One region of the Paenibacillus sp. FSL H3-0329 genome, then DNA from elsewhere that is predicted to be linked to it. Evidence: riboswitches for the same ligand, from Rfam matches in the RefSeq annotation. Region 1 holds a riboswitch; the other holds the start of a gene.
What was found. A riboswitch is a leader RNA that binds a small molecule or an ion and turns the genes downstream of it on or off. The one in region 1 is predicted to bind cyclic di-AMP.
Positions count from the first base shown of each region.

Region 2: another riboswitch for cyclic di-AMP. It lies ahead of NSQ66_RS10950 (KamA family radical SAM protein); the one in region 1 lies ahead of NSQ66_RS02605 (hypothetical protein).

Region 1 is NZ_CP150150.1:575,462-591,653, forward strand. It holds gene NSQ66_RS02560 (hypothetical protein) at 1-497, shown strand, start outside; gene NSQ66_RS02565 (GntR family transcriptional regulator) at 559-954, shown strand; gene NSQ66_RS02570 (ABC transporter ATP-binding protein) at 974-1,903, shown strand; gene NSQ66_RS02575 (ATP-binding cassette domain-containing protein) at 1,908-2,810, shown strand; gene NSQ66_RS02580 (ABC transporter permease) at 2,803-4,083, shown strand; gene NSQ66_RS02585 (hypothetical protein) at 4,115-4,309, shown strand; gene NSQ66_RS02590 (hypothetical protein) at 4,772-5,224, opposite strand; gene NSQ66_RS02595 (hypothetical protein) at 5,265-5,786, opposite strand; gene NSQ66_RS02600 (hypothetical protein) at 5,801-6,355, opposite strand; cyclic di-AMP (ydaO/yuaA leader) riboswitch at 6,424-6,588, opposite strand; cyclic di-AMP (ydaO/yuaA leader) riboswitch at 7,008-7,197, shown strand; gene NSQ66_RS02605 (hypothetical protein) at 7,375-7,866, shown strand; gene kdpA (potassium-transporting ATPase subunit KdpA) at 8,083-9,759, shown strand; gene kdpB (potassium-transporting ATPase subunit KdpB) at 9,776-11,809, shown strand; gene kdpC (potassium-transporting ATPase subunit KdpC) at 11,865-12,473, shown strand; gene NSQ66_RS02625 (histidine kinase) at 12,578-14,902, shown strand; gene NSQ66_RS02630 (glutaredoxin family protein) at 15,003-15,242, opposite strand; gene ytxJ (bacillithiol system redox-active protein YtxJ) at 15,239-15,565, opposite strand; gene NSQ66_RS02640 (SDR family NAD(P)-dependent oxidoreductase) at 15,794-16,192, shown strand, end outside.
Region 2 is NZ_CP150150.1:2,543,141-2,559,332, forward strand. It holds gene uvrA (excinuclease ABC subunit UvrA) at 1-725, shown strand, start outside; gene NSQ66_RS10935 (YdeI/OmpD-associated family protein) at 1,994-2,560, opposite strand; gene NSQ66_RS10940 (DinB family protein) at 2,617-3,132, opposite strand; gene NSQ66_RS10945 (YafY family protein) at 3,215-4,126, opposite strand; gene NSQ66_RS10950 (KamA family radical SAM protein) at 4,269-5,435, opposite strand; cyclic di-AMP (ydaO/yuaA leader) riboswitch at 5,576-5,717, opposite strand; gene NSQ66_RS10955 (AraC family transcriptional regulator) at 5,766-7,433, opposite strand; gene NSQ66_RS10960 (ABC transporter substrate-binding protein) at 7,573-8,598, opposite strand; gene NSQ66_RS10965 (HAD family hydrolase) at 9,126-9,788, shown strand; gene NSQ66_RS10970 (mannitol-1-phosphate 5-dehydrogenase) at 9,831-11,036, shown strand; gene NSQ66_RS10975 (alpha-L-fucosidase) at 11,130-12,590, opposite strand; gene NSQ66_RS10980 (AraC family transcriptional regulator) at 12,711-13,541, shown strand; gene NSQ66_RS10985 (glycoside hydrolase family 2 TIM barrel-domain containing protein) at 13,608-16,192, opposite strand, start outside.

The sequences.
Region 1 (16,192 bases):
AATATTGGAGTGAAGACTCTTACACAAAAATGTTGGTTTACTTACGGACTTTACCGATTCCAGCTGCAGTAATATTATCGCGGAGGAAACTTCAGGGTGTGGGCTCCTTTACACTAAATGGTACGTTATTCTTCGGTATTATTTACTTGTTAGGAGAGAATTTCCGGACAGAACTGGCGGTTCCTTCGTATATAGCTTTTGCGATTACTTGGCTCGGCTTCGGATTCATGGTCTCGGGTCTATATATTTTTATTGAATATCTTTTTAGCGGCAAAGCTTATCTATGGCTAACATTGCTTATCGTAGTTTTATCGTGGGCAACATCGTTCTTAGTTACACTGGGCGGAGGCAGTTTGTTCTTATACAGTATCTCCTATTCAAAGGAGTGGGGGTTGTTATCTCCGATCATGTGGGGGTCACTTCTGCTGGGGACAATATCTGTGCAATTATTCTCTAAATGGACTATACATCGGCTGAAAAGTCGCAATCTCGTATAAAAAATCGGAAATGGCAAGGACTGCGCTCTAGCACGCTAGAGTGGAAGGCGAGGTGTAAATAATGTGGATACCGGTACAAATCAACGAAAATAGTGCAGAGCCCCTCTATCATCAAATAGAGACTCAGCTTAGATCATTAATCATTAGCGGAGTCATTACAGAAGGTACGCTGCTGCCCTCAATTCGTGAGTTCGCAGGAGATCTGAAATGCAGTGTAATTACCGTGCGGCGGGTATATCAGGATCTGGAGAACGAAGGTTTGCTGCGAACGCGACAAGGAACAGGTACCTTTGTATCCCATGTAGGTGACGGAGCAATGGAAGAATATAAACGGGAAACGGTTGGCAAAGCACTTGAAAGTGCAGTGGATATCGGCCGATCGGTACATTGCAGCAAGGATGAACTTGAACAGATTTTTATGGAGATTGTAGAACGCAAGTATAGAGAAAAGGATTGAGAGGGGGGCGCTTACTCATATGGTACAGATGGCTATAGAATTGCGGAATGTACTTAAACGGCGGCGAAACAAGACGATAGGGCCGCTGACCCTGAATATGCCTAAAGGATATATTACAGCTTTGGTAGGTCAGAATGGTTCCGGCAAAAGCACACTGCTGAATCTGCTGATGCAGCTGACTAATCCAGAGGAAGGCGAGATATATTGGTTTGAGAACAGGTATGATAGCGGGTTGTCTCTGGAGCTTCGCCAGACCATTGCCTATGTTCCTGAAACGTCAATTACTGAGGAGAACCACTGGAATGCAGAGGAGGCAGCTCGATTTCGGAAGTATTGGTATCCAAATTGGGACGATCAATATTTTCAGGAGCTGATGGATCGCTTGGAGGTTCCGTATCATATGAGACTTTCGAAGATGTCTAAAGGGGAGCGTCGGAAATTCGAAATTGCTGCAGCACTTGCGGCGCGGCCAAGTCTGCTGCTATTGGATGAACCTTCATCAGGTCTTGATCCTTTTGCCTGGAAGATTATGATCGAGACACTTCGTAAATATATGGATGAGAACAACGCAACGATCATCATCTCCACACACATTGTGGATGAGGTGCGGCGGCTGGCGGATTATATCGTCCTTATGCATCGGGGAGAACTGCTGGGCATGGCTGAAAAAGACAGTCTGTTCGGTGCTTGGACCGAGGTTTGGGTGAATGCTGCGGATGAAGAGGAGCTTGCGGAGTTATCGGCTGAGTTGCCAGGAGGCTTGCACTTTACAATGGATACACCGGGTGTAGCTTCTTTTATCATAGAACAATTTTCTGAAAACGAGAAACGCATTCATAACTTGGGCGTAAAGGTTATCAAGAGCCGCAGTTTGGAACTGGACGAAATATTAAGTTTATGGACACAGGGTCATCGTCCTATTCTAATTGACCACAAGAGAGGGGACTAGAGAAATGGAAGCCTTAAAGCTGGAAAGTGTAGTTAAGCAATATGGAGAAAAAACCGCAGTAAACGGAATTAACCTAACTGTAGGTAAAGGGGAAATTTACGGATTACTGGGGGCGAACGGCGCGGGAAAAACAACCACGATGCGTATGGTACTCGGCCTAATCTACCCTGATGAGGGCAAAATTTTGTATAACGGGAAGCCTTTCAACAGTGAACTGCAGCAACTTATGGGTTATCTGCCCGAAGAACGCGGGCTATATCCTAAGGTGAAGATCAGCGATCAAATCGTTTACTTAGCCCGCCTGCGTGGGATGTCAGCTAGTGATGCAGATAAGAGCTTGCGCTATTGGCTGGATCGATTTGAGGTTCCGGATTATTACAATAAAAAGATAGAAGAGCTTTCCAAAGGAAATCAGCAAAAAATGGGCTTTATCGCCGCTGTCGTTCATAAACCGCAGATTCTGATTCTAGATGAAGCTTTCAGCGGGCTGGACCCAGTAAACGTGGAGCTGCTGAAAGATACGGTCAAAGAATTGCGTGATTCGGGAACAAGTATCCTTTTCTCTACGCACCGGATGGAGCATGTAGAAGAGCTGTGCCGTAACATTACGATTCTCGATCGTTCCAATACGGTCGTTCAAGGGGATATCCGCACGATCAAGAATGGCTACCCGCGGGAAGAAGTATTGCTGCGTACAGCTAATGAGGTAAAAGGTCTGGAGTCCATCGCAGGCGTTACAGCAGTGAAACGGCTGGAGCGTGGGTATCTGTTATCGATCAGTGAGATCGGTGCAGCACAGCGTATTTTACAGCAGGCGATAGCACAGGGTGAAGTGGAGCATTTTGAAATCAAGGAACCTACGTTAAACCAAATCTTTATCAGAGCGGTGGGTGAATCTAATGAATAAGATGGGGACAATTATCGGCTTTACCTTTAAAAATAAAGTTAGAACGAAATCATTTATGATTACTACTTTGATTCTAGTATTATTGCTCAGCATAGGGATGAATCTTCCCTATATCATCGATCAGTTTAAGGGTGATTCGGCCAAAAGTGAAGTTACTCAAATTGCTGTGATTGCTGAAGAGGGAAATCAGGTTGCAGAATTGCTGAAGGCTTATACTGCGCCAGAGGGCATGCCACAGGCTAAGATAGTACAATATGCTTCTGCGGATGATGCCGAGTTAAAGAAAGCATTAGATGAAGAGACAGTAGAAGGTTATGTTACTTTTGCAGAACCTACTGGTGAAGGGCTTCCACCCGTTACTTATCACAGTAATGATGGGGAACTAAACGGAGATGTTCAAGTTTATCTTCAAAATGCACTTCAGCAAGCAAACACACAATTCATCGTTGGCGACAAGCTGACCTCTGAACAGATTGCTGCAATGTCAACACCAGTGCAGATTACTACACAACAGCTTAAGGCAGGCGGTGGCAGTGAAAGCTCTCAGGAGGACACTCCGGCCATTAACTACATTATCGTATATGCCATGCTTATGTTGTTCTTTATGTCCATTATGATGACAGGCAACATGATTGCCGCTGAGATAACCTCTGAGAAAAGCTCGCGGATTATGGAGATTCTCATTACAAGTGCCTCACCTTTAGCGCAAATGTTCGGTAAAGTTATCGGTGTTTTCCTAGTAGGAATATTGCAAATTGGGATCTTTGTCGCAGCGATCGTCGTCAATTTGACGCTCCCGCATAATGCGACTGTATTGGCTGATTTTGATCTCGATTTAGGCCAGCTCAATATTAACTTGCTGCTCTATGGATTTGTCTTGTACGTATTAGGTTACTTCCTCTATGCCTTGATGTATGCGGCTGTAGGTTCGATTGTCAGCCGTACGGAGGATCTCGGTCAGGCGGTAATGCCAATCATGATGTTAGGCTTCGTAGCGTTCTATGTTCCACTGTTCAGTATCTCCAATGCAGATACTCTAGTGGTTAAGATAGCGAGTTATGTACCTTTCACTTCACCATTGACGATGCTGCTCCGAATTGGTGTCGGTGAGGTGGCGATCTGGCAAGTCATTGTATCGCTGCTGATCCTGCTTGTGACTACCTTCATCTTCGGATGGCTGGCAGCCAAGATCTATCGTACCGGCGTACTGATGTACGGCAAACGCCCAAGTATTAAAGAAATCAGAAAAGCAATGAAAGCATACAAGATCTAAGAAGGCCCCATATAACTTTTAAGGAGTGCTAATGATGTCTACAAGCGAACAATATACCATTATGCTTTTAATGAGTTCGGTATCACTGGCTTCGGTTAGTAGAATGCTTCCGGATGGCTCCACTTTTATGGATTTCGTTCAAGGCGTATTGACCGGTGTTGCTATAGTGGGGATGTTGGCAGGATTGTGGATGTACAGTAAGGCGCGTAAGAGTAAGGCACAATAGTAGGTACTGAATTTTCGGGGGGGATCCTAACAGCCATTTATGGTTGCTGGGATATCCCCGTTTTTGCGTTGGCAATCTCTTTGTATACGAGCTGATATAGCTAACGGACCCAGCAACACTTAAATGCAACAATCATCGAGATTTGGCAAGATATCGGACACAATAGTCGCTATTGGCATGAAAAACGGTGAATTAGTAGCTCTTTTAACCAAATAGTTGCACTGGAGTCCGATACTATGCTCAAAAGGCGATAAACGTGCAAATAATGTCATCTGGGTCCGTAAGCCTTGCCTTGGTGGAAGATGATTAGGGCCTGCTTGAAGACGATCCGAGACGCTCATCGCTCGGGATTTCTACTGGAGTCCGAACGCCGGCCAAATTTGAGGAAAAGCTTCAATTAAAGGCTCCTGAGTCCGTTAGATGCTTCATGCGCTTAAAGATCGTCTGAATTCTAGTCAGTGACTAAATTATAGAAAGATTTGCGCTCGTTCGTATATCCGCTTGGTCGGTCATCTGCTCCCGTACAGCTCTAAGCTGTGCTTTCAGTGCAGGAACACTTTTTTGCAGAATAATGCTTATTTGAGAAAGAGGCAGCTTTAAGCCGTACCACAATACCTTCACAAGCTGTTCCTCCCAAGGTAATCCCTTAGCCGATAGAAGAGAGCGCCGGGCAAAAGAATCAGCACACTGGCGAATACAAGTGCGGTAAGCGTGGATAGAGAATAACTGAGGGTCGAAGTTATCCTGACGATATATTTTATGAAGCTCTGTGAAGGTGCGGATAGTAACCTTGTCTGCCTCATTAGATTGTTCTAATAACATGGAACTGAGTACGTAGACTTCATTAGTATACTTTTGAACACACTCTGCAAATTTAGCACTGTAGGTGGACACGGGAGGTAAGGGGTCAGGCATGGTGAACACGATCCTTTCAGAATGAGAGATTTGCTTGAATCTATAATATAGAAAAGTAAGAGATGGATTTATTGATAAGATCGGCGGTGTCTGGTTCCGGGCAACTGTGTTTCTGCTGGGAGGCAGTGGAAAAAGCTTTGGAAGGTTTGTAGTAGAGCCGTTCACTTCTGGAATTGCTCCCCCCAGCTGCAACACTGTACAGACGCCCTTGCTGAATATGCCCAGCCAAGGATTTACCCTGGAGCTTGGCCTTTAAATCCTGCAAAGCACCCTGAACTAGCTCAAGCTTAACCTGCTCCCAATCTGAACCTTCGCGGCGGACCTTATCCAGCGCTTCCTCAAGACGGCAATGACAGATAGCCCGTAAAAAAGAACTCCATTTAATGAGATCGAAATTTTTGGTGTTGGCAGAGATTAGACAAGCCCCCCAACTGCAACCTCCCTTACAGGTGAGCTTCAGAATACCATAACGGCAGCCTTCAGCCCCTTCCATTCCATAGTGAATAGGCTCGGGTTCATCCAATACAAATACTTCAATGCGGGATAGTCTGCGCTGGTCCATAGTAGGGTTCCTCCTTAGATTTCCAAAAGCTTTAAGTCTACCTGATGAGTGACACTAGCCTTTTCTACACAGGCGAGCATTTCCATTTTATTCTCACAGACTGCGGTATGCTCTAGCCATAGTCGGAACTTCTCTTTCCGTATAACAGATAGATGTAAGGGAAAGGTGCTGCGGGATCTCAAGACATACCAACCGGCGCTTACATCTTTCCAAGGCTCCTTGAAGGCTGTAAACCACGGGAGTTTTTGATGCGATGACCAATCCTGCTGCTGTTGTTGTTCTCGAATTTTTTTATATATTTCATATACAATCTTAGAGTCTAAACAGTCTTTACAAGAAGAAGGTGTACTGAATTGGCGAAGGGCTTGGATCTGGTTCTGGCCAAATGCATAACCTACAATGTACCTGTGATTATTTTCTTCGAACCACAAGGCCCCGAAACAAACGTAATTTAGACTTATCGGCTCAAGCAGCCCTTGATGTATCCCTAAATAATAGTGCTTCAAAACATTCACCCCATCCAGCGTGCTATCACCTAATAGGCTCAGGTAACGCAAAAACCGCAGCAAGAGGAGGACCTCTGCTGCGGTTTTGGATTACAGGCAGATATACCTGGGCCAAAGCGTGGCGGATCAAGGGTCTCTCTCTTTACGCTTACGAGGTTAGCTGTCGGATTCGGACGGTGAGAGTCGCCCTACCTATTGAGACTTACGCAGTCTCCTTTGGATTCACCCCAAGTAGGCCAGGTGGCCTGATGGTTCCCCCGTTCCCTGCGAATGCAGGAACTCAGCGTTGATTGTTTTTCATGAATTAGATTCAACCCGAATCATACTCTTTTCAAGATTTTCTGTAAAAAACGGAAAATGTTCTTTTAGAGCGATTTTAACCATATCCTGCCGACTACGACTGAAAAACGAGGTAAATAGGTATTTATGGCGTGTTATCGCGCCTCTTTCTCGCTCAACCTCAGCTTCTTGCGTTTCTACCTATAAAGGGAATTTGCAGTATTTTCGCTCTAAAAAGGTGAATAAAATCACATGGGTTATAGATAGCGATTAAACGCTCGAAACTCGAGTAAACAAGAGATATAGAGAGATTAGATATCAAGTAAGCGCTATCTAATGGGAAAATAGTTTTTAATTTGCATTATTTTGGCATCATTCAGGTTTTACAAGTCTTCGTGCATAAGAGTATGATTACTCCTGTTTCAACGACAATCGAATATTTGATCCGCTTAATTTCCGATAAGGAAAGCGGGGGAACCAACAATCGGCAGCCGATGTGAGAGTCGGAAGCTGATTATGGGGTGAATCCTGTAGAGGGTGCGAGTGAGCTCGCATCTATACAGGTAGGGCGACTCTCACCGCCCGAATCCGACAGCTAACCTCGTAAGCGTATGGAGAGAGGATGAGTGCAATGTGACCGCTAGCGAGCCACAGAGGAGATCCTTTGTGGCTTTTTGCTGTGCTCTTAGAAGCAAAGCATTTATGGAGGCCTCCCCCAAGAGGTCGCTAAATTCATCATTAGCGGTATTTGTAAGGCAGCGTCTAATGACGTGACACAACCGAGCTTTAGGTTGTGCCCGAAAATGACGATAGGTCAACATCCTTTCGGAGATTTTCGTTGCCTCCTTGTTGTAAATGAGCAGGAGGAGAAAAAAGAGATGACGGATCAGAATGAATATGTGCTTGTATGTGCGCCTACAAAGGCGGGAGAACATTTCATTAAACTTCTGAAGTTCAGGGGTATTAAGATGGCGGGATTAACCAACAATCTGGCTGAGAAAGCTTTACTAGAGGAGCTCGGAATCGAGCAGGTTATTCTAGTGGATACCCGCCATCAGAGCACTTGGTTTCGCCCATCGTTCCCGGTAGGCAGGGTATATCTGTTTGAGAGCAGCTTTCCGCTTTGCTGCCGCTATATTCAGATGTGCCGTACCTGGACGACACAGCCAATTTTTGTGATTACAAGTTCTATAAATCCTAGATTGGTCTATAAAAGACTTGGTGCGAGCTATGTAATCTATTCCCATAGTGGTGATGCTGATTTTCTAATCGATAGATCACCTCATCAAGGATAATGGAAGGAGTGCGGAAGATATGATGGATCTGTATATGGTGGCTTCGTTAGCTGTAATTTACGGGTTATTTTATGGCTTTATGCGCTGGTGCGCAGGTGTAGTTGAGGATACGGGGAGGGATAAGCTGTGATTCTAGTAATCGCTGTTACCCTACTGTTGTTTATATATCTGGTTTACGCGTTGATTCATCCTGAGAAATTTTAAGGAGGGGCATTCATGGGCATTTTGCAAATAGTCGTCGTAATTGTAATTCTCATCTTGTTGGTCAAGCCGATGGGGACGTATTTATATCATGTATTTTCTAACGAACCGAATCGTACGGATCGCTGGTTTGCAGGCACAGAGAAAGGTATTTATAAGCTGATCGGCCTGAAAAAACGGGACGGAATGTCCTGGAAGAAGTATGCACTCAGCTTTGTTTTAACTAATATCGTACTGGTTGCTTTCAGTTATATTTTTCTAAGATTACAGCGGGGATTGCCGCTGAACCCGAATGGAATTGCCGATATGGAACAGACGCTTTCATTTAATACGGTGATCAGCTTTATGACCAATACGAACCTGCAGCATTATAGCGGGGAGACGGGACTATCGTATTTTTCACAAATGGCAGTCATCACGATGATGATGTTCACGTCTGCAGCGAGCGGATTTTCTGTTGCGGTTGCTTTTGTCAGAGGGATTACAGGACAGAAATCAGTCGGAAATTTTTTTGAGGACTTCGTAAAAGCACATATTCGTGTATTCATTCCATTAGCTCTGCTAGTTTCATTGGTGCTGGTAGGATTGCATGTGCCACAAACGCTCAAGCCATCGCTTGAGGTCACTACACTCGAAGGGCAGACGCAACAAATCGCTATCGGTCCAGTCGCTTCTTTGGAGTCAATTAAACACTTAGGTACGAATGGTGGCGGCTTCTTCGGAGCCAATTCAGCGCATCCTTTTGAGAACCCTAATCCACTTACGAACGTTCTGGAGATTCTCTCTATGTGGATGTTGCCAGCCTCTTTGCCATATATGTACGGGTTGTTCGCTAAGAACAAACGTCAGGGCTGGGTGATTTTCACAGCAATGATGACCTTGTTCGTTCTGCTGCTGGGGCTGAATTATTATGCGGAAACTAAAGGGAATCCCGCTATTAATGCGCTGGGGATCGAGTCTTCGCAAGGCAGCATGGAAGGTAAAGAGGTACGTTTTGGGATCCCGCAATCTTCTCTGTTCACTTCGGTAACAACGGCAGCTACGACAGGTAGTGTTAACAATATGCATGATACGCTGACACCGCTGGGTGGCATTACCCCTCTGGCCCTAATGATGCTCAATAACGTCTTCGGGGGAAAAGGTGTAGGACTAATCAATATGCTGATGTATGCCATCATGGGCGTCTTCTTATGTGGACTAATGGTTGGCAGAACACCAGAGTTTCTCGGGCGAAAGATAGAAGCCAAGGAGATGAAGCTGATTGCGATTGCTATCCTTGTGCATCCGTTCATTATCCTTGTACCAACAGCAGGTGCGTTCTTAACGGACTTGGGCAACGGTTCCATCACGAATCCCGGATTCCATGGACTTAGCCAAGTGTTATATGAATATGTCTCTTCTGCCGCGAACAATGGTTCAGGATTTGAAGGGCTTGCGGACAATACCACCTTTTGGAATGTTACAACCGGGATCGTAATGCTGCTTGGCCGTTATGTCTCTATAATCGCAATGCTGGCAGTTGCAGGTTCACTGATCCAGAAGAAGCCGGTTCCTGAGACGATTGGCACATTCCGCACAGACAATGGTCTGTTCACCGGAATTCTGATTGGTACGGTAGTGATTATCGGTGCGCTGACGTTTCTGCCGGTCATTGTGCTCGGCCCGATTGCAGAATATTTGACCTTACGGTAGGAAGAGGGAGAACAAGATGAGTACTGTAAAAAGAAAAAAGCTGCTGACGGGACCCATACTCCTAAGCGCTGTAAAGGATAGCTTTATTAAGCTTAACCCGGTGACGTTAATCAAAAATCCGGTCATGTTCGTAGTCGAAATCGGCACGATTATTGTATTGCTTATGGTACTGGCCCCCGGATATTTTAATGCAGAGAAATCGGTAGGCTTCAATATCACGGTGTTGTTCATTCTGTTATTCACAGTGCTGTTTGCCAACTTCGCTGAAGCGCTGGCTGAAGGCCGCGGGAAGGCCCAGGCGGATTCGCTTAAGAAAACGAAACAGGATATCACAGCTAATAAGCTCGTTGGAGGGTCTGTGAAGACCGTTTCTTCCTCCGAGCTGCGGAAAGGAGATATCGTGATCGTCAGTCAGGGAGAACTTATCCCTGGCGATGGTGAAGTGATTGAAGGGCTGGCCTCCGTAGATGAATCGGCAATTACAGGTGAATCTGCACCTGTTATTAAGGAAGCCGGCGGAGATTTCGGCTCAGTCACAGGCGGCACCCGGGTAGTTAGTGATGAGATTAAAGTCAAAATTACCAGTGATCCCGGTGAGTCATTCTTGGATCGGATGATCTCCCTCGTTGAAGGGGCGAAACGTCAGAAGACACCCAATGAAATTGCACTAAATACACTCTTGATCAGTCTGACGTTGATTTTCCTGATTGTAGTAGTGACCTTGCGGCCAATTGCGACTTATCTGGGCGTTGATCTAGATATTCCTGTTATGATCGCCTTGCTGGTCTGTCTGATCCCGACCACAATCGGGGGACTGCTCTCCGCTATCGGGATAGCAGGGATGGACCGCGTCACACAGTTTAATGTCCTTGCTATGTCAGGGAAGGCCGTTGAAGCTGCCGGCGACATTAATACAATGATTCTAGATAAGACCGGTACGATTACTTTCGGAAACCGGATGGCGAGTGATTTTGTGCCAGTTGGAGATGAAACGGAAGCTGAGCTTACGGCTTGGGCAGCTATTAGTTCGCTAAAGGATGAGACTCCGGAAGGACGTTCTGTTATTGAGCTGGCTAAGAAGCTGGAACGCAGCTATGACAGCAAACTTGCTGAAGGCGGAGAGCTCGTGGAGTTTAAGGCTGAGACCCGGATGAGTGGTATAGATCTGCGGGATGGACGATCTGTTCGTAAAGGGGCAGTCGATTCCGTGAAGAAATGGGTACAGTCGAAGGGCGGAGTCATTCCCGCGAACCTCGACAGTAATTCCGATGCTATCGCCCGGATGGGGGGGACCCCGCTTGCTGTTGCGGTAGACAACCGGATTTATGGACTTATTTACTTAAAGGATACAGTTAAGCCAGGCATGAAAGAGCGGTTCGATGAGCTGCGAAAAATGGGAATCAAGACTATCATGTGTACAGGGGACAATCCGCTGACCGCAGCTACTATTGCCCGTGAAGCAGGGGTAGATGATTTTATTGCAGAGAGTACACCTGAGGATAAAATAGCGGTTATCCGCCGCGAGCAGAACGAAGGCAAGCTGGTGGCAATGACTGGTGATGGTACGAATGACGCACCTGCCCTTGCCCAAGCTGATGTGGGCTTAGCGATGAACAGCGGGACTACAGCCGCTAAGGAAGCAGCAAACATGGTTGATCTGGACTCCGATCCCTCGAAGATCATTGAGGTTGTAGCTATTGGTAAACAGCTACTGATGACGCGGGGCGCGTTGACAACGTTCAGTATTGCGAATGATATCGCTAAATATTTCGCAATTATTCCGGCAATGTTCATGCTCGCCATTCCTGAAATGGAAGCTCTGAATGTCATGGGATTGGGTTCACCTAGCTCGGCAATTATATCTGCATTAATATTTAATGCGATTATTATTCCGCTGCTGATCCCATTGGCTATGAAAGGTGTCTCGTATAAAGCGATGAGTTCTACGAAGCTGCTGGGACGTAATATTTTTATCTATGGTTTAGGTGGAGTAGTCGTTCCTTTTGCGGGCATCAAACTTATTGATTTGCTCGTAAGTGTATGGATATAACAACGGATTAACTAATCATTGAAAGGGTGAGAGCATCGTGAATAACAGAAAATCGATTGCGGACGCTGAAGAACAGTTGTCATCATCGAAGGGTGCTAATTTCTTTATTATATTACGGCTATGTCTAGTGTTTGTTGTTCTCTGTGGAGTGATTTATCCTCTGACTACTACAGCGATTGCTCAAGTTCTGATGCCATCGCAAGCGAACGGCAGTCAGCTGAAGAATGACGCTGGAGTAGTAGTGGGTTCAGAACTCATCGGGCAGAGCTTTACGGACCCGGCATTATTCCATGGCCGTGTATCCAGCATTGATTATAAAGCGGAAGCTTCAGGCTCCAACAACTATGGCCCATCCAACCCCGATATGCTGCAGCGGACGAAGGATTCCATCACACAGTGGCAGCTGGATAATCCGGATGTGCCTGTAAACAAGCTGCCGGTTGATTTAGTAACCAACTCAGGTTCAGGTCTTGATCCGCATATCACTCCTGCATCGGCAATTGTGCAGATTCCCCGGATCAGTAATTTGACCGGGATTCCAGCCACGCAGCTGGAAGAGCTAGTGAATAAGCAGACCGAAGGTCGTGATCTAGGGCTGTTTGGTGAAGAACGGGTAAATGTTCTGAAGCTGAACATGGAGCTCCAGAAATTAACGAACAAATAAATATAGCTAATATCCCTGCCCGATTGTTCAAACTGGGTCAGGGATATCTTGCTTTCTGGCATAGAAGAGTGAATGGATGAACGGGTTATTAAGGAGTGGTCTTGATGGGAACATATCGGAGGAAGACGCCGGAGGAACTGCTGCTCTCTATCTATGAGCTGCATCGTGGACGCCTGAAGATCTATATAGGCCCGGTCAGTGGATCAGGCAAGACCTATCAGATGCTGCGTGAGGGGCAGGCGCTGAAAGCACAGGGCATCGATGTTGTAATCTGTGCGGTTTCAACCAACCAGAGTCCAGAAACAAGGGATCAGCTGGGTGACTTGGAACGGATTCCAAGTATTCATTGGTTTCAGAAGGAGATCGAGAAGAAGGATCTGGACGTGGAGGCCATTGTGGCGCGTAATCCAGAGGTTGTACTGACCGATGGATTGGCTCATCATAATCGCGAGGGTGCGGAGAGATCAACTAGGCTGGAGGATATCAAATATTTATTGGGTTGTGGAATTAGTGTCATCACAACTGTAAACGTATACGAGCTGGAGGGCGCAGCAGATCTAGCGCGAAAGTGGACGGGGATTGAGGTGGAGTATTCCTTGCCTGCGGAAGTGCTCACCCTTGCAGATGATATCGTTCTAATTGATGTGACTCCGGAAAAGATACTTCAACGTTTGTCCGAAGGACATTTGGGCAAGAAGCAGCGGACATCGCTTTTTAACAAAGGGAATCTAAGCAAGCTGCGGGAGCTGGCGCTGAGAATGGTAGCGGAGGATGTTAATGGTTCGCTGGAGAAGCATCGGGAGGAGCAAGGGTTGCTGGGAGCTTCGGGGATTGCCGAAAAAGTGTTGGTGTCCGCACAGTATTATTGGAATGGCTCGATTCATATCCGCCGTGGACAGCAAATCGCTAAACGGTTAAACGGAGATCTGGCGGTGGTATCCTTCTGGAAGCAGGGCCTGACGCCCTCTAAGGAAGCAGCAACCTTCAAGCGATCCCTATGGAAGCTGACTGAGAAGATTGGGGCCTCGATGGAGGAGATTTCTTTTCGCTCGAAGAGGGAGATTCCAGGACTACTAGTGAAATACGCCATCCAGCATAATATTACCCGTATCGTTATGGGACACTCCAAGCAAACGGCGTGGCAGGAGCTGTGGAAGGGTTCGATTGCTAACTCATTGTTAAAGCAAATCCGCGGAGTAGATGTGTTTTTCGTGGCTGATCGTGCTGAGCGTGAGGGAGAACGCGTTCTTCCTACCCGGCAGAGCCGAAATGAGCGGAAAGCCGATGCCTATCACAGATTAAGCAGTCAGGAAGTAAAGGATAAAATCGATGCCATTCGTGGGGGCACATTTAAAGTGTACATTGGTGCTGCTCCCGGAGTGGGCAAGACTTATAAGATGCTGCGAGAAGGAAATGATCTCCTAAAGAGAGGGATCGATGTTGTTATTGGACTACTAGAAACGCATGGACGTAAAGAAACCCTTGAACAGATCGGTGATCTGGAGATCCTTCCGCGACTGAGTATTGACTATCGGGGGACTGTCCTTGAGGAAATGGATACGGCAGCTATCATTAAGCGTAATCCGGAGGTCGTACTGGTAGATGAACTGGCACATACCAATATGCCGGGCAGCAAACATAAGAAGCGGTATATGGATGTTATGGAGCTATTGGATGCAGGGATCTCTGTAATCTCCACAGTGAATGTTCAGCACTTAGAAAGCTTGAATGATGCTGTAGAACAAATTACCGGAGTTAGAGTTAGAGAGACTTTCCCAGACAGCATTCTGCAACGGGCCGACGAGGTTGAACTTATCGATGTATCTCCTAAAACACTGCAAGAGCGGATGAAGGATGGGAAAATATATGCGATGACCAAAGTGGATCAGGCGCTGGGGGCTTTTTTCAAAATCGGCAATCTAATCGCCCTCCGTGAACTGGCGCTGCGGGAAATTGCTGATGATGTGGATGAACGTCTGGAGGCCTGGGAACGTGTCGGGTCGCTGCGGGGACCTTGGCGGCGGCAGGAAGTGATCTATGTGTGCATCACCTTAGGAGATCATGCGGAACGTCTGATTCGGCGAGGTTTTCGGATTGCCTATCGTCTAAAAGCTTGCTGGTATGTTACGTACGTACAGGAATATAAGCAGAGCGGGCCTTCTTACGATAAACGAATTAATGATTTGAAAGAATTGACGGAACGACTGGGTGGAACGTTTAAGATGATTCCTAACGTGCTCCCGGCACGAGTGTCTTCCTTGCTGCTTGAAAGGTCTCAAGCCTTACAGAGCACACAGATTATTATCGGCCAATCTCAACGCTCCTGGGTACGTAAATGGCTGCGTGGGGATGTCACTAAGCAGATTCTGCGTTCGGCCAGAAATGTAGATGTACTGGTCGTGGCAAATCTTATGCGTGAGGAACCTTAAGCTTTAGAACAATGAAAAAAGGGGATTCCTAGCCAAGTGGCTGTTGGAATACCCTTTTTTGGTATGCATATATCAAGTGCTAAATAATTAACCGGATGAATTACTGGGCCGCTTCGATGAGTGCTTTCAGCTCGGGAAGATTGAATCCTTTGGTGGCATGATCCCCTGCTACAGTAACAGGAACACCCATGAAACCAAGCTTTTCGACTTCCTCTTGATAGACTGTGCTAGTCATAACATCTCTTACTTCAAAAGGGATACCTTGCTCCGTAAGATATTGTTTGACCAGATTACAATCGCTGCAGCCTGCTGTTGAATAAACAATCACTTGCTGGCTCATTGGTTCACAGCCTCTTTGATAGCATCTCTTGTGATCTTCCAGTGGGAAGTGTTCCAGCGAACCTCATTATCCTCAAGCAGGAAGAGCTGTGGAGATTCATGCTTAATCCCGAAATCCTCGGCAATTTGATTGGAAACTGGACGATCCTCGATGACTAGAACTACTGCTGCTGCAGTATCCGCATCCTTTAGATAAGCCTGGAATTCTTCATTAGCTTTGGCGCTAATCGGGCAGGTAGTGCTGTGTTTGAACAGCAGTTTTTTGCCAGGTTTAGCCACATACTGCTTAAGATCTTCCAATGTATGAAGTTGTTGAATAGACATAGATATCACCCTCCTGGGATCGTTATTTTACTAACCATTGTGTTGTTAACAACCTGTAATCATGATTGTAACATATATTAAATTTAAAACAAAAAGGATTCTGGAGCAGCTAATCCAAGGATGACCAAACCCTCATTTTAGCGCGTTGAAAAAAAGGGGACGGCATGCTAAGGTGAAAGCAAGACAACTTGCTTCAATAATCCTTACTAGGTAGGAGCGTTGATAAGAATGAACAGAGTCGCATGCGTGACTGGAGCTGATCGGGGTCTTGGATTGTCTCTTGTACACTCTCTTTTAGAGAAACAGTTCTCAGTATTTGCTGGACAATACATGAGAGACGCAGATGAATTGAAAGCGCTTCAAGAAGAGTATCCGGAACAGCTGGAACTTATTCCACTCGATATTGGTAGTAAGGATAGTGTAAAGCAGGCAGCAAGGGCTATCGCCAGCAGAACTGGGCATGTTGATATTCTTATTAATAATGCCGGAATTATTCATTCCGCAGATGATGCTACGATGCTGGTGGATATGGATGATGAAGGCATGGCAGAGATTTATAATGTGAATACGCTAGGCGCGTTGAGAGTCAGCAATGCACTTATGGGCCTATTATTGCAAAGTAAGGAT
Region 2 (16,192 bases), 2.0 Mb from region 1:
ATACAGATGTTTTCACACATCTGCGCCAGCTGTTTGCTGCATTGCCGGAGGCGAAAAAAAGAAAACTGACCTCCAAGCATTTTTCCTTTAACACACCGGGTGGACGCTGCGAAACCTGTCAGGGTCTTGGGGTGCTGACTGTAGACATGAATTTCTTACCCGATTTGGAGGTTAAATGCCACGTTTGCAAGGGGAGAAGATTTACGGATGAGGTTCTCCAGGTGAAATATGATGGATATTCCATCTCGGATCTGCTGGACATGTCCGTGCAGGAAAGCTTGCCAATTCTTAAGTCGGAAGCCAAAATGGCGGGGATAATCGAGACGTTGTGTGAGGTGGGTCTCGGTTACCTTAAATGGGGACAATCTGTCAAAACCTTATCCGGTGGTGAAGGGCAACGGATTAGACTGGCTAAAGAGTTGAGCAAACCTTCCAAAAACCATACGCTCTATCTGCTCGACGAACCAACAACAGGCCTTCATCCGTCAGACATCAGGCAGCTCCATACCTTATTGAGCAAATTGGTTGATACGGGAAATACGGTCGTGGTTGTGGAGCACAGCTTAGAGTTGATTCGGGAGTCCGACTGGGTGATTGACATTGGCCCTGAAGGTGGCGTTGTGGGCGGTAAGCTTGTAGCTGAAGGTACACCGGAGCAGGTTGCTGAAGTGCGGGAATCCTACACAGGGATGTTCCTGAAACGGATTCTGGCTGAGGGGCTATAATCAAAAAAAGAGGTGTCCAAAAGCCATGAAAATGGCTAGGACACCTCCTTTTTTTGAACTTAAACCAACCACTGCTCTCAACTCTAAACTTCGTCTGAACGTTTGAACCGATCCCATTCACGCGTACTTAACACTTTCGGAATAACAGATGAATTTACACGTACGTAGCACATTAGGATTAACAGATGAATTTACACGTATGTAGCACTATAGGATTAGCAGATGATCATGAGTCGATGGTGTTTGATCCGCAGATGATTAGGATACGGTAGCAACAGACAGCGAATGACTAAGATACGGTAACATCACACAGTAAAAGAGCAGGATACGGTAGCATCACTCAGCGAATGACCAAGACACGGTAGCATCACACGGCGAATGACCAAGATACGGAAACAACACACAGCGAATGATCCTGCTTCGGCGGTATCGGACTCAGCAGACCTTAAATGCGGGAAAATCCGTCATTTGGAGTATTATCGGACCGCATAGCCCCTATTGGCGAAAAAAACGCCTTATAAGAGCCAGTTTCTAAGGAATAGCTGCGCTGGTGTCCGATGAGTTGCTGAAAAGGCGATAAATTAGTAAATAGCGTCATTGGGGTCCGAAAGCCTCAGCAGGAGATCATGGTGTCAGCAGCAGTAGCAGTAGCAGTAGCAATAGCAATAGCAGTTGACCCAGCGAATGACTATGCTTCGGCGGTATCGGACTCAGTAGACCTTAAATGCAGGAAAATCCGCCATTTGGAGTATTATCGGACCGCATAGCCCCTATTGGCGAAAAAAATGCCTTATAAGAGCCAGTTTCTAAGGAATAGCTGCGCTGGAGTCCGATGAGTTGCTGAAAAGGCGATAAATTAGTAAATAGCGTCATTGGGGTCCGAAAGCCTCAGCAGGAGATCATGGTAGCAGTAGCGGTAGCAGTAGTGGTAGCAGTAGCAATAGCAATAGCAATAGCAATAGCAATAGCAATAGCAATAGCAGTTGACCCAGCAAATGATCATACTTCGGCGGTGTCGGACTCAGGAGTCCAGCAAATGATCATTCTTCGGCGTATCGGACTCAGCAGACCTTAAATGCAGGAAAATCCGTCATTTGGAGTATTATCGGACCGCATAGCCCCTATTGGCGAAAAAAACGCCTTATAAGAGCCAGTTTCTAAGGAATAGCTGCGCTGGAGTCCGATGGATTGCTGAAGAGGCGATAAATTAGTAAATAGCGTCATTGGAGTCCGAAAGCCTCAGCAGGAGATCATGCATCTAGCGCAGCTTAATCGAGCAGACGTCCATTATCATGCCATTGCCCGTACATTTTATTTTCTTTAGTGTTTGTTATGAATTTGTCTAATTTACTCTTAAATAAATCTGGCTGATGTTTATTGCTTTGGATCGTGTCGATCCGAACTCTTTTATAAAGGGGGGGAAAGGCCCGGAAATTCTCATATACTTGCCTGTCCTCTTTTAGCCTTTGCTCTATAATCTTATCTACTATAAAAGAATCAGGGTTCATATCAGGAAGTATCCGTTTTCCTTCAGCACTCATTAACCCCAGCTTTTCGAGGCGGCGGACCCGTTCTTTGTTCAATTCAGTCCAAGAGCTTTTTTTACTTCGGGGAGAGAGTCTTTGCGCCAGCTCTGTTTCCGAAATTTTCTTTTTCACTCCATCGATCCATCCAAAACACAAACATTCCTCAACTACGTCCAAATATAGCAACGTTTCTGGGTTTGGCTTCATACTAACGAGTACCCAACAAGATTTTTCAGTCTTACAATTCTCCTGCAGCCAAACTCTTAAATCTTCTCTCGTTTTTACTGTAATTAGATTTTCAATCTCCATAATTAAAATACAATTTCCTTTCTAGGTATGGAGTGGGGCAGATTGCCCATTAGTGTTTAAATAGCTTCCGCTGTTACCTGATACCAAAAAAGAGAATAGTCATTCATGGTGGAAGCGTGGCCTAACTGCCGTAACATAGTAGATATATTACCTCTATGATAAGTCCCGTGATTGACGACTTGCAACACAATTTCTGATAGGCGTGTTTGGCGGATTCCGGCGAATGGATTGTCAAGCAGAATGGTTTGCTCCAAATCGGATTGGTTGTGTAACCATGCTTTGTATTGTTCCGATAGCTGTGCAAAGATATTTACGTACTCATCCACAGAATCTAGAATGCTCAAATTTAGCGGGATACTTTGTTGAAAAGCCTCAGGCATAGCAGTGCCTGTTAAAACAAGATACCACATCGTATCAACCGCATAGATATGGCTAAGGGCATGAGCGATGGTGGGAAATGAGCTGTTCACTTCTTGACTTAGCACAGAAGCCGGGAGTTCCTTGATTCTCCCCAGGATAGTTTGGTTTCCCCATGTGTGGTATTTAAACATTTCTACTGGATAATTTGTCATTCGTATTGTCTCCTTTTGAATTGTCATGGATTTGTTTTTGTTACTGTTGTTAATATAAAAGAAGAAGTATGACATCAGACTGTCATACTTCTTCATAAAGTTTGAGTGTGTTTTGAAGCTGCTCTTTTAAAATACCTCGCAATGCAGGGGGTTCGAGGACTTCGGCCCCGCTGCCGAAACTCAGCAGAATGGACCAAAGCCAACAAGCTTCCAATGGCTTATACACAGGAATTCGCATCGTCATGCTTTTATCAGAATGAAATTCCTTGTCGACTTGATGAAACTGATCCAAAGCTTCTGCCAAAGCCTCAGGGCCCACCCGGATTACTATTTCCTCCACCTGATCTACCCTGTTTGAACAGCCAGCCTCTTTGGGTACTTCATGTTGTGATTGAAAGGTATCCTGCGTCAGGAACAAATTCAGCATCCGGGAAAGACGAAACTCCCGATAATCCTGCCGTGCCCGGCAATAACCATAGATGTACCAGTTGCTATATTTAAAATGAAGCTTTACTGGTTCCATTTCACGGGTTGTACGTTCATTTTTTACACTGATGTAATCAAAACGGACAACATTTCGTTCCGCTATAGCCGCACGTAAAAGAGGAAGTGCGTCAGGATCCGTACGCCGGGTTTCAAGATCCACCGCGAGACTAGAGGTCTGTGGCTCCGTTCCAATCGTTTGCAGCCGTTCAATGGTTCTTTGCGTATGTTCATCTTCAAACACGGAAGAAAGACTGTTAAGTACAGTAATCAGAGAAGTGACATCATACGAACGGAGCAGGCTTTTATCCATTTTATATCCGTCCATGATGCCATATCCACCTTTAGTTCCCTGATATGATACGACCGGGATACCAGCGGCACAAATCACATCGATATCCCTATAGATCGTTCGCTGGGAAACCTGAAACTCTTCAGCCAGCTTGGAGGCAGATAAAACTTCGTGGTTCAATAGCTTGTAGATCATAGAAATCAATCGTTCCAATTTCATGTGTGCATTCCCACCCATTAGTCCATTTCGTGTTACAGCGTGATTATATCATAGATTTTTTCGGGCTAATTTTGGGAGGGAGGAGTTTTGTTGTTGGTGATGAAGTAATATCCTATGACAGAGTCTGACAGAGCCGATTAATTTATTTATAGATTAAATCCGCAGGCTCTGATAAATGATTAACAGAAATAATAGCATCGTTTTTTTTCACAGGTGGGGTCCAATATTGCTCATTCCCAGGCAGGTCATCGAACCATTCGGCGTCCTTTGGACAATCTAGAATCATGAATTTTCCGTATTCCTGATCTCTGGATTGATGGTATTTGAGATAGGCTTTCCCGTTATCAATGGCGAGAATTTCTATTTTTCCTGAGGTGTGGCTCATGGATAAGCGTACTCTTTTGCCAAGTCCTGAGGTTCTAGCTTTGGCTTCTTCTACAATTTGATAGACTTGCTCGAGCGGTAATACGAAATCCCGGTTTCCGGCAACGGGCCGGTTCACAAAGAAGTAGTAGGGTGTAACGCCAGCCCATGAAAGTCGGTCCAGTAGTTCCCCTAAAATAATGGGATCATCGTTGATGCCTTTGAGGATGGGAGTCTGATTTACGACAATTGCCCCTGCGTTGTGGAGAGCTTTAAATGCTTTTTTGGCTTCAGGTGTGATTTCACGAGGATGATTGATGTGCGCCATAACATAGATTCGTTTGTCTTCGGTAGAGTAAGTACGAATCAGCTCCAGCAGCTCTTCGTCTTCAGAGATCCGCATCGGATTAAATACGGGTATCTTCGAACCTAGTCTAATGATTTTAACATGCTCAATGCTTCTTAGATTTTCAATAATGGATCTTAGCTTCGGTGTGGAGAGAATTAAACTGTCCCCGCCCGTAAGAAGTACGTTGTTAATCTCCGGATTCTTTGCGATATACTCCAAGCCCGGAGAGACATCAGCCATCGCCTCTTTCACGTCATTTCGAAACAGACGCTTACGGAAACAGTAGCGGCAATAAGCCCCGCAGACCTCGGATACAATCAGTAGTGCAGTGGTTCTATACTTGTGCTGACAACCAGGTACCACATAATTCGTGTCCTCATCGGAGGCGTCCCAGCGCCCATACTCCAGCAGTTCACCTTCGTTAGGAATAACCAGCTTACGGATGGGATCTTCTGGATCATCCCAGTTAATCAAAGACAGATAGTAGTCATTTACACGAAAAACAAATTTTTCTGTAATTTCTTTCAGATTCTCTTTTTCCAGCTCAGACAACATAGCTATTTTGTTAATATCCGTGAAGTACTTTACCTTTTGCACGTACATCTCTCCTTTGTCTCGTAGTGTGAGAAATGAGGGAGCCTTAGTGTCAAAGGCCAATCTACTGCCAGCAGGGTCCAAAAAAAGCACAAAAAGAGACCCTTAGCAAGGGTCTCTGGTTATGTAAATAACATGAAAAGCAGACCCATCCACTGCTGACGAGGTTAGCTGACGGACTCGGGTAAGATGGTACCCTACATTCTAATGCTCAATGATTCGCCCCAATTAACTGGTTCCCCCGCTTTTCAACTGTAAAAGTTGGAAATTAAGCGTAGATAAAGTATACCCTATGAAGTTTTGAAAAGTCAAAAGAGAATCCTAGATTCACCTTCAATTGCTAGCGCTACTTCCGCCGAGTAGTTTAGGCAACAACGTTAGCAGCTTCTCCCGGGTTAACGCATCACTGGAGTTCCATTTGCTTCCGTCGAGCAGATAAACATGTCCCTGACGTACTGCCGGGAGACTGTTCCAAAGTGAACTGTCTAGTAGTCGTTCCATTGCAGCTCGCGAGTCTTTGCGTTCCGGAATGAACATGAAGATATGATCTCCGGCGTAGGCAGGCAGTCGTGTTGGATCCACTTCGGCGAACCCTAACTCTTCGTCCAATATGGCCTGAATCTCTTCGGTCGGTTGTAAACCACATGGGGCATAAAGCGCAGTGGAGAATCCGGACATTCCCATAGCATATAGATGATCTCCATGATCATAGACCAAAGCAGAGGCGGTTTCTCCAACTTGGAGAGTTGTCGAGTAAAGCTGCTGCCACATGGCTGCGTTTTTGATTGTGAATGACTCCAGCCATGCTTCCGCTTCGCGCTGTTTACCTAGCCAACTGCCTAATGTCCGCATTCGGTTGTCGAGAGGCGCAAATGAATCAAAGGTGAGTGTCGGAGCGATACCAGAAACTGCTCTGTAGGCTCTTTCATCACTATTTGCCAAAATGATCAAATCTGGGTTTAGGGAAGCGGTCAACTGCGGGTCCAGTGGAAACCCGACGTTGGCGAGCTTCTTAAGTCGATGTTTATAGACGCTGTTCCGGGCGAATGCTTCATCTCCACCGATAGGCTTTACACCTAACGCGAGAAGGTCGCCAAGTGTCTCGCCATGATAGACAATACGTTTCGCTCGTTCAGGAATTTCCACCTCATGACCCGTCCAATCCTTGACGGTAAGCTTACGACCTTGCTGATGTGCATATTGTCCGGGTGTAACTCCTGTTTTTTGCCGAAAGCGGCGGCTGAAATAGTATTCATCCGAGAAGCCGACCAGTCTGGCGATTTCCCGCAGTGGTTCAGTCGATTCCTGCAGGAATCGTTTGGAATGATTAATACGCAGATCCGTCAGGTATTCAAGCGGCTTTTTACCCGTAAGCTGTTGAAAGATCGGTGTATACTGCCAGATCGATATCCCCGCCCGTTCAGCCAACTGCTTCACGGTGATACTCTCTGTATAATGCTCCTGAATGAATGTTATGGTCTTTTCTACGGATTCCGTAGGACTTGGCAGGTGTTTGGAAGGGTAATTATGCTCAAAAAGTAGCAGCAGCAATTCTTGGAATTTTAATTGTCGCTTGAATTGTTGTACATCATCGGTATTATTCCTGTTCATGAGCAGCTCTTCGACTAGTCGGATTACCTTGGTGAACGGGTGCACAATTAACTCCCGTCTGCCGGAAAGCAGCTCTCCAGAATATCGTTTAGGATGCTTGGTTGTATAAATTGCTGTAAAGGTGATGAGGTAATAATACAACGTCAGCTCCTGGTTGTTCGTACTATAGGAGATTCCAGGAGATAGTAGATAACATTTATCCGTACTTAGTATCACGCTTTGATCATCGAGGTTCAATTGTCCGTTCCCTCCAGTAAATATGAGAAGGGTATAGTCCTGGGTTGTACGCGTTATAGAGCTTGAATCGGCAGCTTGAATCATCAGTTCGGCCTCGTTTAGCTGAAATAACAGAGAGTGGAGTGGGGGGCAGGACGATGATGTATGCAGCATGGGTTCAGCCTCCGTTCATTTGGTGAGAATGATTATCAATGAATTCATTGTATATAAAAAAAAGAAGCATATCAACAGCTGTTGACATGCTTCTTGCAGTTTTTTATCAGCCTTGTGTTAAACACTTCATCTCGGAAGGTTATTTCATATTCAATAGCTGTGGAATTTCGCCAAGCAGCCATTCTCTTGTTGTCGCATCACTTGAAGTCTTCATGATGTCTTGTGTATAGACATATCCGTTCTTGACGGCAGGAAGGCTCTTCCAGATAGGGCTCTTTAATAGATTCTCTGTGGATTGTTTTGCTTCTTCTGCCACTGGAGTCAAGATGAATATCCGGTCTCCGGCATATTCTTTCAGGACTTCCATGGATACTTCCTGGAACCCTTTACCTTCATCAAGTATCTTCTGAATAGCTGGAGTTGCCTTGAAGCCATTCTCCCCATAGAGTACCTGTGAAAGTCCGGTTGCTGCCATTATAAATAGTCTGTCTCCTGGATAATAAGTGAAGACCGCAGCCGTTTCGCCCTCTTTCATGCCTGCGGATTTCAATTGCTTCCACATGTTCTCTTCAGCGGTTTTATACTGGGCAAGCCATGCTTCTGCTTCAGTCGTTTTACCAACAATTCCACCAATGTCCAGCATACGTTCCTGGAGTGGGGCAAAGGTATTAAATATTATCGTTGGTGCAATTTTGGAGAGCTGCTCGAAATCAGCTTCATCTGTGCCCGCATAGATGATCAAGTCAGGCTGAAGCTCCAATGTTTTTTCCAGATTGATAGGGAAGCCTACATCCTCCACACCTTGCAATTGATCTTCAAAAACCTGGCCTTCCCCCATAGAAAGAGGATAACCTACCGCCTGCACACCAAGTGCAAGCAAATCGCCATAAGTTTCTCCAGAATAGATAATTCGCTGCGGATTCACTGGAATCTCTACAGTATGTCCTATGTAATCTGTATAGGAGCGGGTAGTCGCTGCAGCTTCATCTGTACTGCTATCTGAGGGTTCTGCTGAAGGTGCCGCGGTTGCAGCGGAAGAGTTCCCGGTTGCGTTCGCCGTACTATTGGCAGAGGATTGTTCCTTTGAGTTTCCGCACGCCAGTAGCAATGTACTCAGCAAAAATAGTACACATACCACAGCGAAGGACTGTCTTACCTTGTTCATATCTTATTGCCTCCCTATTATATGTAACGACCACCAATAATGATAATCATTCTCGATTAAAAACTATCATAAATTAAAGCCTCTTTTTACTCAATGGACAAAAAATAACCCCGTAATTTGATTTGTACAATCAAGTAAAAAGGATGTGGTTGAAATTATTTTAAATTATTTTTAGCTGCTTGGAAAAATACTCTAAATAACAGCAATGGAAAGAAAGAGAGGGAGCTTGCCTTCATAACAAACTTGGCAGAAGGAATCCCTTGAAGCACATAGGATTGTGGTGTTTTTTTGAATCTGATTATTGTTATGTATTAAGATGTTCAGGTGATGCAAAAATTCAGGGTTGTCCGCATTGATTGTAATCGTTATCATTACGTGGCATGTTATCTACCGTGCTTGACGTCAGTAGAAGGGCTTTGTTATGGTTTTTATAGTCAAACGCAAGCCGAAATAGCTTTTTGTAGAATATGCAGAAGGTTTTGCGTAAGATATTCTAACCAAACATAATACGAGGGAGATGGTTGATTGTGATCAAAGGAATTATTTTTGATTTTGACGGAACGATTATCGACACGGAGACTGCTTGGTACACCGCATTTAACGAGGCTTATGCAGAATATGGAGTGGACCTGACGCTTGAACAATATTCCACCTGCATCGGCACGAGCTTGAACAGTTTTAATCCTTATGAATATTTGATGACTGATCTTAAGCTCGCAATTGACAAAGAAGAGTTCAGCAAGGCTGTTAAACAGAGACACAGCAAACTGATGGAGCTTGAAACAATAAGACCAGGTATTCAGCATTATCTTGATTCTGCCAAGGCAGCTGGACTGCGCATAGGGCTGGCCTCAAGTTCTTCCCTGGAATGGGTGGAAAAATATCTGAATCAATTGGGTATTCGCGAGTATTTCGAATGTGTTCGGACTGCCGACCATGTGGCAAAAGTGAAACCAGATCCGGAGCTATATAACCAAACGTTAGCTTGTCTTGGAATCACAGCTGATGAGGCGGTTGCTATCGAGGATTCACCGAATGGATCTAAGGCAGCGGCAGCAGCTGGCATCCGTTGCATTGTGACGCCTAACGAAATTACTAATTTTCTTGAATTCGATAAGCAGCACCATAAAATTGATAATCTAAGTCTTCTTGAATTTGATCATGTAGTTACTCAACGTTGCTTCGTATAGAGAAACCGAGAAACTGAGTTCAAATTAAAGGGGGATACCAAATTGAGAGCCGTACACTTTGGAGCGGGCAATATTGGCAGAGGATTTATTGGGCCTATGTTGTCGGACTCCGGTTACAACGTTTGTTTCGTCGGAAGAAATAAGAGTAAAATTGCCCAATTGCAAAAACGTGGCCAATATCCTGTCACCCTAGCTAACAAGAACCGGGACAGCTTTATCGTTGATAATGTTACAGCGATCAATCTGAATGATACTGAGGACGTTACTAGAGCTATAGCAGAAGCTGAAATTGTGACAACTGCAGTCGGAATATCCGCTTTACAAGATATTGCTGAGACCATTGCGCAGGGCATCGAACGAAGGCTTGAAAACAACAGAAATCTCACCCCTCTTCATATCATCGCCTGTGAGAATGGGATTGGAAGCAGTCAGAAGTTGAAAAAATCTGTTTATCGATATATGAAGCAATCCTTCAAGGAGCTTGCTGACCGCAATGTCGCTTTTCCCAATGCGATGGTTGACCGGATTGTACCTATGCAGAAAAATACAGATTCACTTGAAATCCTCGTTGAACCCTTCAGTGAGTGGGTTATTCCCCGCAGTGGAATGATTGGTAACTACAATGAAATTAAAGGCGTCCATTATGTAGATTCGCTGGCGCCATACCTCGAACGGAAGCTATTTACTGTGAATACAGGTCATTGCAGTGCAGCCTATTTTGGATACCTGGAAGGTTATACTAGCATTCAAGAAGCGATGTCTGATCCCGAAATCAGAGCTCGTGTTCACGGGGTGCTTAAGGAAACAGGGACCTTATTGGTGCATTTATATGGCTTCAAGCCCATAGAACATGACCGGTATATAGAAAAGATGATGGAACGATTCACTAACCCCAACTTTAACGATAAAATTACACGTGTCGCCCGCTCCCCGCTTCGCAAGCTTTCACCTAATGATCGACTCGTAAAACCGGCAATGCTTGCTCATGAACTTGGTTTTGAGACCTCACATTTAGTCTCAGCTATTGTTTCTGCACTTTATTTTGATTATGAAAAAGATCCAGAAGCCTTACAGCTTCAAGCGGACATCCGAAACCACGGGCTAAGTGAAGTCATTGCTACACAACTAAAAATCCCTACGGAGCATCCGCTTCATGGTCGCATTATTTTGGAGTCCAACAAATTACGCGCGAGATATCCTCATAGGACTAGAATGAAGACAGTAAACGTCAGGGTACCCTACTTTTAATATAAATTGATGGTTATAAAACTATAAAAGAGTGTTCTCTGCTGGATGGGCAAGAACACTCTTTTTATAGGTTATGAAGTTCTGTAAGTGTCCCTAATCCAATTCAATCCGCAGAACAACCGGAGTCTCACTGCGAACCGAGGTTGTTTTTATAATCAGGGCTTCATCGGTTCTTTCCCATGCAGGTTGTTCCTCAAAACCTAAGATTTTGATCTGTTTAATCATCCCATGGAAGTGAGCAGAGTTTTCTTTAAGGGATTTGATTTGCACTATACCGTTGTTTGGATAGACAAGAACATTAGCGTAAAGATAACTGCCTTTTACCGTAAAGCGGATATCTTCATTGGTGAAAATCTTCGTGATCCCATCTGTAAACTGACCTTCAACGATCTCTGTAGGGCCTTCCCCGAAGGTGCGCCAGTAGGTCGTATCATAGATTGCTTCACCATTCACCTTTAGCCATTCTCCGATGCCAAGCAGAATCTCCTGATCCTGAGCTGGAATGCTGCCATCCGCTTTAGGGCCTATATTCAGCAGCAAGTTGCCGTTTTTGCTTACGATATCTACTAAATCTCTGATAATTTCTACGGCAGATTTATAATCATTTTCCGGTGTATAACACCATGAATTTTTAGCTACTGCTGTATCCGTTTGCCAGAAATAAGGTTTAAGCTCAGAGAAATGACCTCTCTCAATATCTGGGATCGCTGAGCCAAACATGAAGGCATCATGCTTATAATTGATTGCAACCGGAGTTCCCCATTCCTCTCCCTTGTTGTAATAGTAAGCAGCGAACTTTTTGAGATAGGGTTTGAAGGCGGCTGTGTGAATCCACCAGTCAAAGTAAAAGATTTTCGGCTGATAATTGTCTACCAGCTCGCAGCAGCGAATCAACCAATCCTCCAGAAATTCTTGATTGGGTGGGGAGCCGAATAAATCCTGATGATCGGGTTCGGGCATGGATGGCCAATAGAGATCTCCACATACAAGCGGTTCATGGATATCGGAATCAAATTCCTTGCCATGAGACAGGAAGAACCAGTGCTCAGCTCTATGGGAAGATACACAAAACTCTAATCCCTGCTGCTCAAAAGCGTCTTTCATTTCCCCGACTAAATCCCGCTTGGGACCCATCTCATATGTGTTATAGTGGGAGTAAGCGCTCTTATACATTTGAAAGCCGTCATGGTGCTCTGCAACAGGCATCACGTATTTGGCTCCAGATAATTTAAAGAGATTGGCCCATTCCTCAGCATTGAAATGCTCAGTCTTGAACAAGGGGATGAAATCCTTATAGCCAAAGGTTTTATGCTCGCCATAGGTAGCAAGATGATGTTCATATTCCCGCGAACCCTGGATATACATATTTCGGGGATACCACTCATTGGCGAAAGCCGGAATAGAATAAAGGCCCCAATGAATGAAAATACCAAACTTAGCGTTCTCATACCACGTAGGCACTTGAAATTGACTTAGTGAATCCCAATCGGCTTTGAATCTTCCAGTTGCGATCGTATCTTCGATTACTTTTAAATATTTGCTTTTATCCACCATTTTGCAATCATCCTTTCAAACGTTTATTTCTTCTTCATTCTAGTGATTAGATGTGGGAATCAAAATGTAGGACATTAACTTTTAGATGTACAAAACTAACCTGATAAGGCGGAGTAAGGGATGGATAACCATGTTTTGCTTACAAATTATTTATCCAATTTAAAGGTTGATTTAATTATGGCTGATTACAATCTTTGTGGCCGTGACTGGAAAGATCTTGACTACACACCTGACTATAGTAAATTTTATTTTATTTGCGATGGGGAGGGTTGGTTAAAGATTGGAGATCGAGAATATTATCCGAAGCCTGGTCAGCTTTTTTTGATGCCTGAGGGAGTTAAGCAATCTTATTCTTGCATAAATGATCAACCCTTTGAGAAGTATTGGTGCCATTTCAGCGCAAAAGTCGGAGACATTAATCTATTCAAAATGTTAGAGTTAAGTCATGTATGCAGAGAAGTAGATCCTCATGTAATCCAAAAGATTTTCAGCAGCCTAACGAGTCATATGAAATCTGATGCGGTGTATGCTCATTTATTAGCCAAAAGTAAGTTAATGGAGTTATTCTCTTATTTTATTATGAACATAGATGTAGATGATATCACCTTTAAGAATCTGAGCTCGATCGAAAAATTAACGAAAGTATTAACGTACATAGACGCTCATATCGAGCGAAATATCACCATACACGAGCTTGCCGAGATTGCGTACATGCATCCCAACTATTTTATCCGGCTATTTAAACAGCAAATCGGAGTTCCACCCATTCAGTATATCACCCGAAAAAAGATAACTAAGGCCAAGGAGCTATTGAGGGGGACGCAAAGTTCTGTCGGTGAGATTGCCCATGATCTTGGTTTTAGCGAACTCTATTATTTCTCCAAACAGTTCAAAAAAAATGTAGGTTTAAGCCCTTCGGAATTCAGACAAGGAACAGTAGCTGTAAAATAAATAGAAGAAGGCCGTCCTGTGTGGTAGAAACCAACCAGAGACGGCCTTTTTTATAAGTGGAAGAGATTAGAGCAGTGAGACAGTGAAACGGAAGATGTACGGGCGATTAGCCGGCAGAGTGAACTCTTCGTGGGTTGGTGCGCCCCAGCTGTCGTCCCCGCCAACACCCATTTGCTTGTAGTTAACTCTTAGTACGCTTTTGTTCGAGACTGGCAATTTATAGACGTGATCATGGGCTTCCAATTCCTCAGGTTTCCAAGGCAGGGCATTAATCTCTATAGGCGTTGCACTTTCAAAATAGAGCCCTGATCCATCCTTGCTCTCTGTAATTGAAGCAAATCTGACATCTGTCTTGTTGCCGCACTCCTGAGGTTTGAGATAAGGCGTGAATTGTTCACTAACCTTGCCTGTATAACGTCCGAGTGGTGCCCCTGTTTGTCTATCCCAATAATTCTCATGAGGCCCGCGGCCGTACCATGATAGGGTATCAAGACTTCCATCTAGAACGAACATCATTCCGAACTCAGGGATTTCTGGCAGAACGCTGCTGCCCGGACTCAGTTCTTGCGTGATCTCTAAAGTCCCGTCAGCGCGAATCACATACTGAACCCGAAGCGTGGAGTCCGGACTTGTAGCCAGAAGGTAGCTGGCAGAGACGAAACAGAGAGAGCCTTCGGTTCTAAATGTAAAGCTGATTAAGTGTTGTTTATGCGATGCCTGCTTCCATACTGCACACCGCTGTGGCAATTTATTACCGCAATCATTATCTGTGACTGCTCTCCAGAAGTTAGGTCTTACAGGTTCTAGCAGACGTTCTTTGCCTGAGGAACGATAAGAGTTCAGAGCACCCGTAGTTGTACTAAAGCTCAGTTCGAAATTATCACCTTGCACGTTCAAAACATTCTCAAGCTCGCTGACACGCAGTGTTTCTGTGGTTCTCTTTGAGGTATTGGTTACGAAACGAGGTGACAGAATGAACTGTTCCCAAGCGATTTCGTGATTGGCTTCTGCCCATATAGTTGCTGAAGGCTGAATAAAGGAAAGATTCAGAACTGCCTCATGATTGCCACGCAGTGAATCCAGCTCGTAAGGAACTTTGCATGAAGTGCTCTCACCTGGTGCACATGAGATCTTCAGTAAGCCTTCTTGCGCAGTTACTCCGTCTAAACGAACTTCCCATTTGAGATCGTATTCCTTTAAGTTGGTAAATAAGAAGGAATTGCGAATCTGGAAGAGTCCTTCTAGGATATTTTCAGCCGTTACTTTAATATTCTGATAACATTTTTTGACCTCAAAGAGCTTAGGAGTAACCGTACGATCAGCAAAAAGCAATCCGTTGCCACTAAAGTTGCCGTCATGAGGCGATTCACCAAAGTCCCCGCCATAAGCGAGATATTCAATTCCTTCGGAGGTGTGGGTCCGAATGGCTTGATCTACCCAATCCCAAATGAATGCACCTTGAACAATGTCATATTTGTCGAACAAGTCACAGTATAAGTGCAGCCCACCGCATGAATTGCCCATGGCATGACTGTATTCGCAGAGGATATAAGGCTTCTTCGGATTATTAAGCGCATATTTTTCAACATCCTGCGGTTTAATGTACATAGTAGATTCTATGTCACTTGCTGCTTCCGATTCTCTACAGTGAAAGATCCCCTCATAATGAACTGGCCGCGAAGGATCGGTTTCTCTCAGGTAGTCGTGCATAGCGATAAAATTGTCGCCTCCGAAAGATTCATTGCCGAGAGACCAAATGATGACAGAAGGGTGGTTTTTGTCCCTTTGCATCATGGAGTTGCAGCGGTCAATGACATTGGCCCGCCATTCCGGTTTGCTTCCAGGAACATTCCCGTCATTCAATCCTTCTTGGCTGTATGCCCAAGTGCCGTGCGTTTCCAGATTGGTTTCGTCAATTACATATAATCCGTATTCATCACATAACTCGTACCAGACAGACTGATTCGGGTAATGGGAGGTTCGAACGGCATTAATATTATGTGTTTTCATTAATTGGATGTCGCGCAGCATATCTTCTTTGGCTAAAGCACGACCTGTGTCACAAGAGAACTCGTGGCGATTGACGCCCTTAAGCACGATTCTTTTGCCATTGATCTTCATAAGTCCGTCTCTAATCTCAAACTTGCGGAATCCAACCTTACAGCTGACCGTTTCTTGTGTATGCCCGTTGTCGTCATTTATAGACAGGACTAAGGTATAAAGATAAGGGGTTTCAGCACTCCATTTAAATGGCTGCTCAACCGGGGCAGAAAGCTTGAGTTGCTGGACGCCTTCTTGCTCAAAGGAACCAGTAGTGGAGATAGGAGTCTCCCAAACAGGCTGGCCATCTTTATTGTAAAGCTGCATTTGCAGTGTATATGGGCTTTGCTCGTTAAAGTAATTTTCCACCTTGATATCTACATTTAAATCCGCATGTACGAAGTTTTCATCCAGGTCGGTGTGGACGAAGTAATCAGCAATATGAACGGAAGGCGCCGAATAAAGATAGACTTCCCGAAAAATACCGCTAAGGCGCCAGAAATCCTGATCCTCTAGCCAGCTGGCATCACACCAACGATAAACCTCGACAGCTAGTTTGTTGTCCCCTGCAACTAAATATGGGGTGATATCGAACTCTGATGGAGTAAATG